Regions from separate parts of the Desulfomicrobium aestuarii genome, predicted to be linked through region 1. Evidence: predicted binding sites of a transcription regulator. Region 1 holds the regulator's gene; the other holds the start of a gene.
What was found. The regulator sigma-54, encoded in region 1, starts transcription at its own class of promoters, with help from an activator protein. The targets are predictions, from matches to a motif close to CTGGCACGGNNNNTGCTT.
Positions count from the first base shown of each region.

Region 2: the regulator sigma-54 is predicted to act here: its motif matches at 2,087-2,104, upstream of fliD (flagellar filament capping protein FliD).

Region 1 is NZ_AP042427.1:2,721,982-2,727,051, reverse strand. Features, by position in the region: gene rapZ (RNase adapter RapZ) at 1-571, opposite strand, end outside; gene ACZ5AC_RS12355 (PTS sugar transporter subunit IIA) at 595-1,044, opposite strand; gene hpf (ribosome hibernation-promoting factor, HPF/YfiA family) at 1,049-1,591, opposite strand; gene rpoN (RNA polymerase factor sigma-54) at 1,658-3,088, opposite strand; gene lptB (LPS export ABC transporter ATP-binding protein) at 3,201-3,923, opposite strand; gene ACZ5AC_RS12335 (LptA/OstA family protein) at 3,920-4,435, opposite strand; gene lptC (LPS export ABC transporter periplasmic protein LptC) at 4,451-4,987, opposite strand; gene ACZ5AC_RS12325 (KdsC family phosphatase) at 4,984-5,070, opposite strand, start outside.
Region 2 is NZ_AP042427.1:3,608,439-3,613,508, forward strand. Features, by position in the region: gene fliD (flagellar filament capping protein FliD) at 1-2,040, opposite strand, end outside; gene ACZ5AC_RS16610 (flagellin N-terminal helical domain-containing protein) at 2,173-3,063, opposite strand; gene tsaB (tRNA (adenosine(37)-N6)-threonylcarbamoyltransferase complex dimerization subunit type 1 TsaB) at 3,209-3,952, opposite strand; gene rseP (RIP metalloprotease RseP) at 3,927-4,994, opposite strand; gene dxr (1-deoxy-D-xylulose-5-phosphate reductoisomerase) at 4,988-5,070, opposite strand, start outside.

The DNA of each region.
Region 1 (5,070 bases):
CGGCCTCGGCCGGGGCCCCGTACTTGAAGCCGAAGGAGATGAGGTGCACGCGCATGCCCTGGCTCAGGCTGGCGATGCTCGCCCACTTGTCCTGGATGACGCGGCGCAGGTCGTGGACCGAGTAGTGGGACGTGTCGACGACCAGGTCGGCCTGGTTACGGATGGGCTCCAGGATCTCCCGTTCCCGGTCCAGGGCCGCTTCCAGGCCCAGGTTGCCCGTGGCCAGGGGGTGGGGTCGGCGCGTGGTGGCGTACCTGCGCAGCAGGACCTGGTCCGAGGAGTCCGTGAAGATGATGGTCGGGCGCACCGACAGCTTCTCCATGTCCTGCAACACTTCCCGCCACTGCCCGGCGAAGTCGGGCTGGCGCAGGTCCATGCCCATGGCCAGGCCCGGGTAGTCCGTGGACGAGGACGAGAAGAACAGCTCGATCAGGGCCGGGGCCATGCGGGCCGGCAGGCCATCCACGCAGAAGAAGCCCATGTCCTCGAAGACGCGCAGGGCCGTGCTCTTGCCCGAGCCCGACATGCCCGAGACGATGACGACGTTTTTCGGTGCGTTGCGCATTTCCATGGCGGGGGTTCCTTGCACAGGCTTCAGACGGACTGCAGCAGCCGCCACAGCCCGTCGCCGCCTTCCGCGTCGGCGAAGGCCTGGCGGAAGGCGTTGTCCTTGAGCAGGCGCGAGATGGTGGCCAGGATCTTCAGATGCAGGCCCACCACGCTGGAGGGGGCCAGGACCGTGAAGAAGATGGTGGCCGGCTTGTGGTCCAGGCTGGCGAAATCGACGCCTTCGCGGCTGCGTCCCACGATGACCATGACCTGGTCGAGGCTGTCCAGCTTTCCGTGAGGGATGGCGATGCCGTCTCCGATGCCCGTGGTGCCCAGCATTTCCCTGTCCAGGAGCACCTGGGCCACCCGCACGGGGTCAACGCCCGGGAATTTGCCCGGGAGCGGGGAAACGAGTTCGGCCAGGACCTCCTTCTTGGTCCTGGCCGAAAGGTCGGAGATGATCAGGTCTTTATCCAGGTATTCGGCAAGCTTCATGCCCTTATACCCCAGGGTCGATGAGGCCGAAGTCGCCGGTCTTGCGGCGGTAGATGACGTTGACGCGTTCGTTCTCGGCGTTCAGGAAGACGAGGAACTCGTTCTCCGTCTTGCCGAGCTGCATGGCGGCCTCTTCGACGACCATGGGCTTGGGCTCGAAGTGGTCGGTCTGCTGGATGCTCTGCCTGCGCTTGCCCGTGGTGTCCTCGTCGAAGCTGATGACGTCCATGCGCACGGTGTCGCCGCCGGCCTTGCGCTTGCTCTTGTCCTTGTCGCGGACCTTGCGCATCTGGGCCTCGAGCTTGTCCCACACCATGTCGACGGTGGAGTACATGTCCTCGCTGTCCTCGCGGGCGGAGATGTGCACGTTCTTGCCGGTCAGGACGACGTCGGCGATATGGCGGAATTTCTCGACTTCGAGGTTGACCTGCAGTTCGGCGTCAGGGGTGCCGGCCATGAACTTGCCGAGCTTGCCGAAACGGTCCTTGGCGTACTTGCGCAGGTGGTCGGAAGGGTCGAAGTTCTTGAAGTTGAAGACTATCCTCATGGAATCCTCCTCGTCAGTTGAGGGTCAACCCCGCGTCTTCCCGGAAGGGCGGCGAGGGGTGGAATATCAAAACACCTGCTTGCGCTTGGATGACGACTCGATGCCCAGGACGGCGCGGTATTTGGCCACCGTGCGGCGGGCGATGTTGACATCCAGCGTTTCCTTCAGCACCGCGGCGATCTTCTCGTCGCTGTAGGGGTGCTTGGGGTCTTCCTCGCTGACCATCTTCTTGATGATGGCCTTGACGGACTCGGAGCCCACCTGGGTGCCGTCGTCCATCTCCAGCGCGGAATTGAAGAAAAATTTCAGTTCGAAGATGCCGTGCGGGGTGGCCACGTACTTGCTCGTGGTGATGCGGCTGACCGTGGACTCGTGCATCTCGATGTCGTCGGCCACGTCCTTGAGTATGAGGGGCTTGAGCTTGGTCACGCCGTGCTCGAAGAAGCCCCGCTGAAACCGCACGATGCTCTCGACCACCTTATACAGGGTTCTCTGCCTTTGGTGCAAGCTCTTCATGAGCCACATGGCCGAACGCATCTTGTCGTGGAGGTACTCCCGGTCCGGGCCCTTCACGGCCAGGCTCGTGTCGTCCATGTAGTAGGGGCTCAGCTGCAGCTTGGGCAGGCCGTCGTCGTTCATGACGATGACGAAATCGCTTTCGTACTCGTACACGAAGACGTCGGGGCTGACGAAGACGGTGTTGTCGCTGCCGTAGCTCGCGCCGGGCATGGGGTCCAGGGTCTGGATGATGTCAAGGTAGGCCTTCAGGTCCTCCATCTGGATCTTGAACTTGCGCAGGAGCGGCTTGTAGCGGCGCTTCTCGATATCCTCCAGATGCTCGTCCACCAGTGAAACGAGGATGGGGTCGTCCTGGCCCAGGACCTCCAACTGGATGAGCAGGCACTCCTTGGGGGAACGGGCGGCCACGCCCACGGGGTCGAAGCGCTGCAGGCGGTGCAGGACGGACTGGACCAGGGCCAGGGGCGAAAGGGTCTCGGAGGCGATCTCCTCGGCGCTGGTCGTCAGGTAGCCCAGGGAGTCCAGGTTGCCGATGATGGCCTCGCCGATGGCCTCCTCCTCTTCGGTGATGTTGGAGAGGCAGAGCTGCCACAGGAGGTGGCCTTCCAGGGAGGGCTTGCCCGAGAGCCTGGCCTCGTAAGACATCATCTCCTCGAGGGCCTCGGTCTCCTTGAACTGCACCTGCTTGGTCGTGCTCGAAAAGTCGCCGAGGTAGTTCTCCCAGTCGGCGTTGCGCATGAGCTCGGCGTCGTCGAAGGACACGTCGGCCCGTTGCTCCACGGGCGGGGCCTGGGATTCGACCTCCTCGGAGATCTCCCGCGGCGCTTCCTCAAGCATCGGATTTTCCAGCAGTTCCTGCTGGACGGCTTCGAGGAGCTCGAATCGGGAGAGCTGAAGCAGCTTGATGGCCTGCTGCAGCTGCGGGGTCATGACCAGCTGCTGCGTCAGCTTGAGGTTCTGTCGGAGTTCAAGGCCCATAGTGTCTCTGTCGTCCCAGCGTAAGATGCAGTGTTGTCGTCGGCGGATTCATCCAGCAAAGACTTTGCCACAGAAGGCAGGTCGTGGCAATCCTTGGGAAATCGGCACCCCGCTAAAGGCTGAAACCCTCGCCGAGATAGACCTTGCGCGCCCCGGGGTCGGCGACGATCTCGTCGGGGCTGCCGCTCAGGATGATGCGGCCGTCGTACACTAGGTAGGCGCGGTCGCAGATCTGCAGGGTCTCGCGCACGTTGTGGTCGGAGATGAGCACGCCGATGCCCTTGGCCTTGAGGCCCTCGATGATGGTCTGGATGTCGTCCACGGCCAGGGGGTCGATGCCGGCGAAGGGTTCGTCCAGCAGGATGAACTTCGGGTCGCGGATCAGGGCGCGGGCGATCTCGAGCCTGCGGCGCTCGCCGCCGGACAGGTAGGCCGCCAGCTGGTCCTGCAGGCGGGTGATGCCGAGCTCGTCCAGGAGCCTGTCGGCCGTGCGCTTCTGCTCCTCGGCCGAGAGGCCGGAGTATTCCAGGATGAGCTGCAGATTCTGGCGCACGGTCAGCTTGCGGAAGATGGAGCTTTCCTGGGGCAGGTAGCTCATGCCCAGGCGGGCGCGCTTGTGCAGGGGCCAGCGGGTGATGTCCACGCCGTCCAGGGTGACTTCCCCGCGGGTGGGCGTGACGATGCCGGCGAGCATGTAGAAGGTCGTGGTCTTGCCGGCGCCGTTGGGGCCGAGCACGCCGACGACCTCGCCCTGGCGCACGTCGAGGTCGATGTCGCGGACCACGTCGCGGGCCCCGTAGCGTTTGGCCAGCTGGCGGCCGGACAGGGTCGTCACGGCTTGAGCTCCTTGGTGTCGGCCGGGGTGTTGAAGATGGCCTCGACCCGCTGCTTGCCGCCCAGAACCTCGCTGCGGTTCTCGCGCATGTAGAGCTTGATGACCTCGCCCTGGATCTTGTTGGCGCCTTCCATCAGCACCGGATCGCCTTCGAGGGTCAGGATTTCCGTGGCCGTGTCGTAGGTGGCCTTGTCGCAGGTGCCGGAGCGGCCCTTGTCGGCCTTGAGGCGGACATTGCCCTGGGAGATGATTTTCTTGATGGAGCTCTGCTGGTCCATGGCGGTCTGGGTGGAGTTGCCTCCGCCCTGCTTCTTGTCGAGGAGCACGGTCAGGGTGTCGGACCACATCTCGACGTCTTGGCGGATGACGTGCACCGACCCGGAAAAGACCACCTGGTCGCCTTTCTGGGTATAGGTCATGGTGTCGGACGTGATCTTGACCGGCACGGTCTTTTCCGCTGCCCACAGGGGGGCGGCCCATGCCAGGAGGAGAATCAGAATGAGTGAACGCATAGATGTCCCCGCTCGTCAGTTCAGGGTGACCTGGACGTTGCCGCGGGCCAGGATGTCGCCCGTGTCCAGGAAATATGTCAGGGCGTCGGAGCGGCCCTGCATGGAATCGCTTGAAATGTCGATGTTGCCGGACAGAACTAGGGTGCGGTTCCCGCCCGTGTAGTCGAGGGTGTCGGCGCGCATGCGGTATTCCCCCCGGGTGGCGTTGACGCCGTCCCACATCCTGGCGCGGTCCTCCTTCTGCCAGACCTGGCCCTTGGGCGCCGTGACTTCGACGTGCTCGCCGCCTTCCTCGCCCCAGTAGGTGATGACGGGGTCCGTCAGGGTCAGTTCGTCTCCGGCCTCGGCGTAGTTCGCCCCGGCAGCGCTCAAGTTCCAGAGCTTTTTGCCGTCCTTGCCCTGGCTCAGGTTCACGCCCTTGAGGCTCAGGTCAACGTCCACGTTGCGGGCGATGTCCGGGGTCAGACGCTCGGGCCACAGCATGCGCCAGCCCAGGACGGCGATGCCGGCCAGGATCAGCAGGGCGATGACGACCGCCAGTGCCCGTTTCATGCCGTCAGCCACTCCCGCCACATGGCGTCGAGCTTGCCCTGGGCGCGCAGGATGAAGTCCAGGGCCTCGCGTACGGCGCCGTG
Region 2 (5,070 bases), 890 kb from region 1:
GCTCTTGATTTGCGAGCTGAGCTGGGTCGAAATGTTGTCGTAATTGCCAAGGACCGCCTCGAGGTTGGCGAAGCGCAGCCGCAGGGTGCGCTCCATCAGCGCCAACCGCCGCTCCTCGTAGGCGATCTTGTCGTCGATGGAGTCCATGATGTCCTGGTAGTTGTTCTTGAGAATCTCCAGGGTACCGGTCAGGGGGTCCGTCAGTTTTTTGATTTCCTGCGACAATTCCTCGGCCTTGCCGGACTTGATCTGGACCTGCCCGGAGTAGGAGCCCGCCGTGAGGTTCAGAATCTCCAAGGCCAGACCGCGGGCAATGTTGCCGTCGCCTGCGGCGACAATCTTGTTGCCGTCGACGTTTGCGGCATAGCCGTTGATGCTCGCGGCAGTGATGTTGCCTCCGGCGTCCACCGTGTAGGACACGGAGAAATCTCCGGCGCCGGTGATGCCTTTGACGTAGGAATCGAACTTGAAATTGGAGGATTCCACGGCCTGCCCGTTCACCACCTCCTTGGTGGACGGATAGTAGTCCGCGCTGAAAAGGCGGGCCACGGCGTCGGGGTTCGAGGTCAGGGCGGCGGAGAAGGCGCTTTGGTCCAGCTTCAGAAGTCCGAAGGTGGGCGAGCCTTCGCTGGTGTCCGTGGTGATGCCGATGCTGCCCAGGGAGATGAGGGGGTCCATGTCGTAGTCGAAGCCCACGCCCTTTTCCGCCAGGATGTTCTTGATCTTCTGCTGGATCATCTGCAGCCCGTAGTTGCCCGTCAGCAGGGAGCCGGACACGTTGGCGCCCACCGTCTTGACCTGGGTCTGCTCCTTTATCTGCAGCAGCACCGCGTTGACGGATTCGACGAAGGTCTGGACGTTCAGGATCACGGACTCAGGGTCCAGGCTGGTGGTGAGCGTCGAACTTCCCGTGCTGGTCAGGTTCATGGTCACGCCGGGAATGATGTCGGAGATGGCGTTGCTTGCCCGCTCTATGTACCCGTCCGTGGCTCCCTGCATCTGGGTGAAATGACGGCCTTGCAGATTCTCGATGCTTGTCCCCGGGGAATTGATGATGGAAATCTGGTTGTTCGAGCCGGGCGCTCCGGTCAGGGTGAATTCGAGGCCTTCGGCGGTATCGGCCGCCGAGGCGGTGATGCCTGCGGCCGCGTTGATATTCGCAGCCAGGTCGGCCCAGGTGTCGGAGGCCGAAATAGTTATGGAATGGATGTTGCCCGCATATGCGAATTTGAATGTCCCGCCGCTGGCGGACACTACGTCGGTGGAGGCTGCGCCCGCCACGGTTGCCTTGAGAATGTCCGCAGTCTGGGTTGGGGGGATGATCGGGAAGCCATCCACGCGGAGCTGTGCGTTGCCCGCGTTCTGCGTTTCGATGAACTGACTCTTTCCAAAGTTTGCCAATAAATTCGGAGAAGTCAGAGCGTCGTCGACGATGAAGTCGTTGCCTGCACCCAGGTCCATGCTGCGAATCTGCAGACGGTAGCCGCTGCCGTCGTTGATGACGCTGGCGCGCACGGAGTTGCGGTTGTCCGGGTCGGAATTGATGAGGCTCGCGAACTGGGACAGCGTCGTGGTGGACGTCACGTCCACGGAGACCTGACGGGAGCCGACAGTGAAGGCGAAGGTCCCGGATGCGCCCCCGCTGATGACATCGTCAGTCGAGGAAAAAATTACCGCCCCCATGTGCATGTCGTTGGTCGCCAGGGACACCACGTCGATCTGATGGGAACTTTCTTCCGCAGCGCTGCCGGCCGTAGCGGTCAGGGCCATCGGGTTTGAAGAGGCGACCTGCTTGACGAGAAATTCGTCCGGCGTGTTCATGGAGTCCAAGGTCGTTTTGAGCGAGAGCAGGGAAGTGGACAGGGAGTCGAAGCTTTCGCTCTTGACTTCCCACTGGGCGCGCCAGCTTTCCAGACGTTTGGTGTGCGTCTTTTCGACCTCGATCAGCTTGTCGACCATGGACTCGAAGTCGGTGCCCGAGCCGAGCCCGGTGAAACGTATGGCTCCGGAAGTGAGGGTGGTGGTCAGATCGTCAGCCATGGGGCCTCGCGTGCTTTGGGATGAAGTGCGTCCGCATCCGAGATTAAAGCAAACTCGATGCCATCCCTTTAGGGAAAAAAGGCCGGGCCGCTTCCGCGACCCGGCCGGGAATGCGTCGTCAGCTCAGGGACGTTATCCCTGCATGAGCTGCAGCGCCATCTGCGGCAGGGTGTTGGCCTGGGACAGCATGGCCACCGCCGACTGGGTCAGGATTTGGTTGCGCACGAAGTTGGTCATTTCCGTGGCCACGTCCACGTCGGAGATCCGGGATTCAGCTGCCTGGAGGTTCTCGGCCTGGACCGTCAGATTGGTGATGGTGTTCTCCAGACGGTTCTGCAGGGCGCCCAAGTTGGCGCGGATGTTGTCCTTGGAGGTGATGGCCTTGTTCAGGGCATCGAGAGCCTCCTGGGCACCCTGCTGGGTGGAGATGCTCGCTCCTGCGCCGGTACCGCTGGATATGCCGACACCGAGGGCCGAGGCGGTGGAGTCGCCGATCTTGATGTAATAGTAGTCTTCGGCGCTGTCGTTGGCCGTTCCGAAGTGCACCTTGAGCTTGCCGCTGGACTGCAGGCCGCTACCACTGTGAGTATCGCTCGAAAGGTTGCCGTTCAGCAGGTAGATGCCGTTAAAGTCCGTGGCGTTGGCGATTCGGGTGATTTCCGAGGCCATCTGCTGGTACTCGGAGTCGATGATCAGACGCTGGTCCGAGGTGTAGGTGCCGGTGGCGGCCTGCTCGGCCAGCTCCTTCATGCGGATCAGCTTCTCGTCGATGACCTGGAGGGCGCCGTCGGCGGTCTGGATCATGGAGATGGCGTCGTTGGCGTTTCTCACACCCTGGTTCAGGGACGCGATGTCGGCGCGCATGAGCTCGCGGATGGCGAGACCGGCGGCGTCGTCAGCCGCGGTGGTGATGCGCAGGCCCGAGGACAGGCGGTTCACCGAGGTGGAAAGGTTGCCGTAGGCGCTGGAAAGGTTCCGGGCCGCGGTCATGGCCATCAGGTTGTGGTTGATGATGAGTGACATAGGTAATTCCTCCTTGAAAGATTGTCGGCATCCTTGCCTTTGGATTCGCAGCCTGACGGGGCTGCTTCATTGCTCTTGATGACTGAATCGGCAGGGTGCGGATTTTCTTTAGGGGAAATTTGTCCGACAATTCATGTCGGACAAATCACTCGAAGTCCGGGATGTGACGCCGCGCTTCATCGCAGGGGATGCCGCGGGACTGGGCAATGGCGTCGAGGTTGTCCTCGGCGTCGGATTTGCGCAGGTAGAGGGGCGGTGGCGGGCTGTCGGCGTAGGACGCCGCGCATGCCGCCGCGAGCAGGGCCGTCGGGGCGGGCATGTCCAGGGCGGGCGGCAGGACGGACGCATTTGCCAGTCCCTGCAGTTCGGGGTTCTTGCGCACACCGCTGCCGAGGAGGAAGAGCGGGGCTGGACGGTCGGCGAGCAGGCCCAGCGTCTGGGCGACGCGCGCCGGCCGGACAGGGCCGAGGGGCAGGCCGTTCGAGAACCCCTGCATGTAGACCTGGCCTTTGCGGGCGTAGGTCAGCACCCAGGTTTCCCCGGTGGCGAAATCCGAGGCCTGGGCGGCCAGCAGCTCCAGGTAGGCCAGCCCGGCCATGGGGATGGCGAAGGGCCGGGACAGGCCGTACATGGCCGCGTGGGCGATGCGCAGGCCCGTGAAGGATCCGGGGCCGCGCACGCAGGCGATGCCGGCCAGGTCGCGGGCTGTGGCGCCGCGCACGGCCAGGGCGCACTCCATGGCCGTGGGCAGATGGCGGATGGACTGGCCGGGGCAGAGAATCTCCTCGCTGAAGAGGAGGTTCACGGGCGTGCCCAGAACGACCTGCAGGCGTTCCTCGGCGCAGTTCAGCGCCAGGAAGAGGCTACCTGAAATGGCGGAGGATGTCATTGAAGGTCGCCACGATCATGAGCATGAGCAGGAGCGTCATGCCGATCCTAAGCGCCGCCTGCTGCACCTTGGGGCTCAGGGGGCGGCCGGTGATGGTTTCCAGGAAGAAGAAGAGGATGTGTCCTCCGTCCAGGACCGGGATGGGCAGCAGGTTCAGGATGCCCAGGTTGATGCTGATCAGCGCGGTCAGGGCCAGCAGGTTGACCAGGCCGTTCTGGGCTTCCTTGTGGATCATCTCGGAGATGAGGATGACCCCGCCCATGTCGGTCCATGGGATGACCCGCTCCACCAACTTGACGATGCCCATGATCATGAGCCCGCTGACTTCCCAGATCTGCCGTCCGCCCTGCACCGCCGCGCCCAGGAAGCTCAGTTCCCGGCTGGAGAGTTCGCCGCTCGGGGCGATGCCCATCATGGGCACGACCTTGACCTCGCCGAAGAGGTTGCGCTTCTCCTGCAGCCGCGGGGTCACGTCCAGGGACACGAGCTCGCGGCCGCGGGCCACCGTGACCTGCATGGCGGCGCCGGTGTTGGCTTCGATGCGGCTGACCAGATCGTCCCAAATGGCAATGGGCTGGCCGTCGATCTCGACGATGCGGTCGCCCGGGACGAGACCGGCTTCTTCCGCGGCGCTGGCGTTGGTCACCTGGCCGATGACCGGCAGCATTTCCTGCACGCCCTGGCTGTAGGCCAGGCCCCAGAAGATGAGCCAGGCCAGGAGAAAATTGAAGGCCGGGCCGGCCAGCACGACGAGCATGCGTTGCCAGGGCGGCCGGCGGGAGAAGGACTCCTCCTGCGTGAACCCTTCAGGGAGCTCCGCGTCAGGCGATTCGCCGACCAGCTGCACGTATCCTCCCAAAGGGAACGCGCAGACGCGGTAGTCCGTCTTGCCGCGGGTGAAGCCGAAGAGCCGCGCCCCGAACCCCAGCGAGAAGACGCTCACGCCCATGCCCAGACGTCTGGCCACGGCGAAGTGGCCGAGTTCGTGGAAGAAAATCAGTCCGCCCAGGACAAGCACAACCGCCAGGATGCTGGTCACCATTCCCCTCTTCCCAGGGCCTCTGCGGCCCGTGTTCGTGTCTGCGCGTCGAGGGAGAGAATGTCGTCCAGATCCTGCA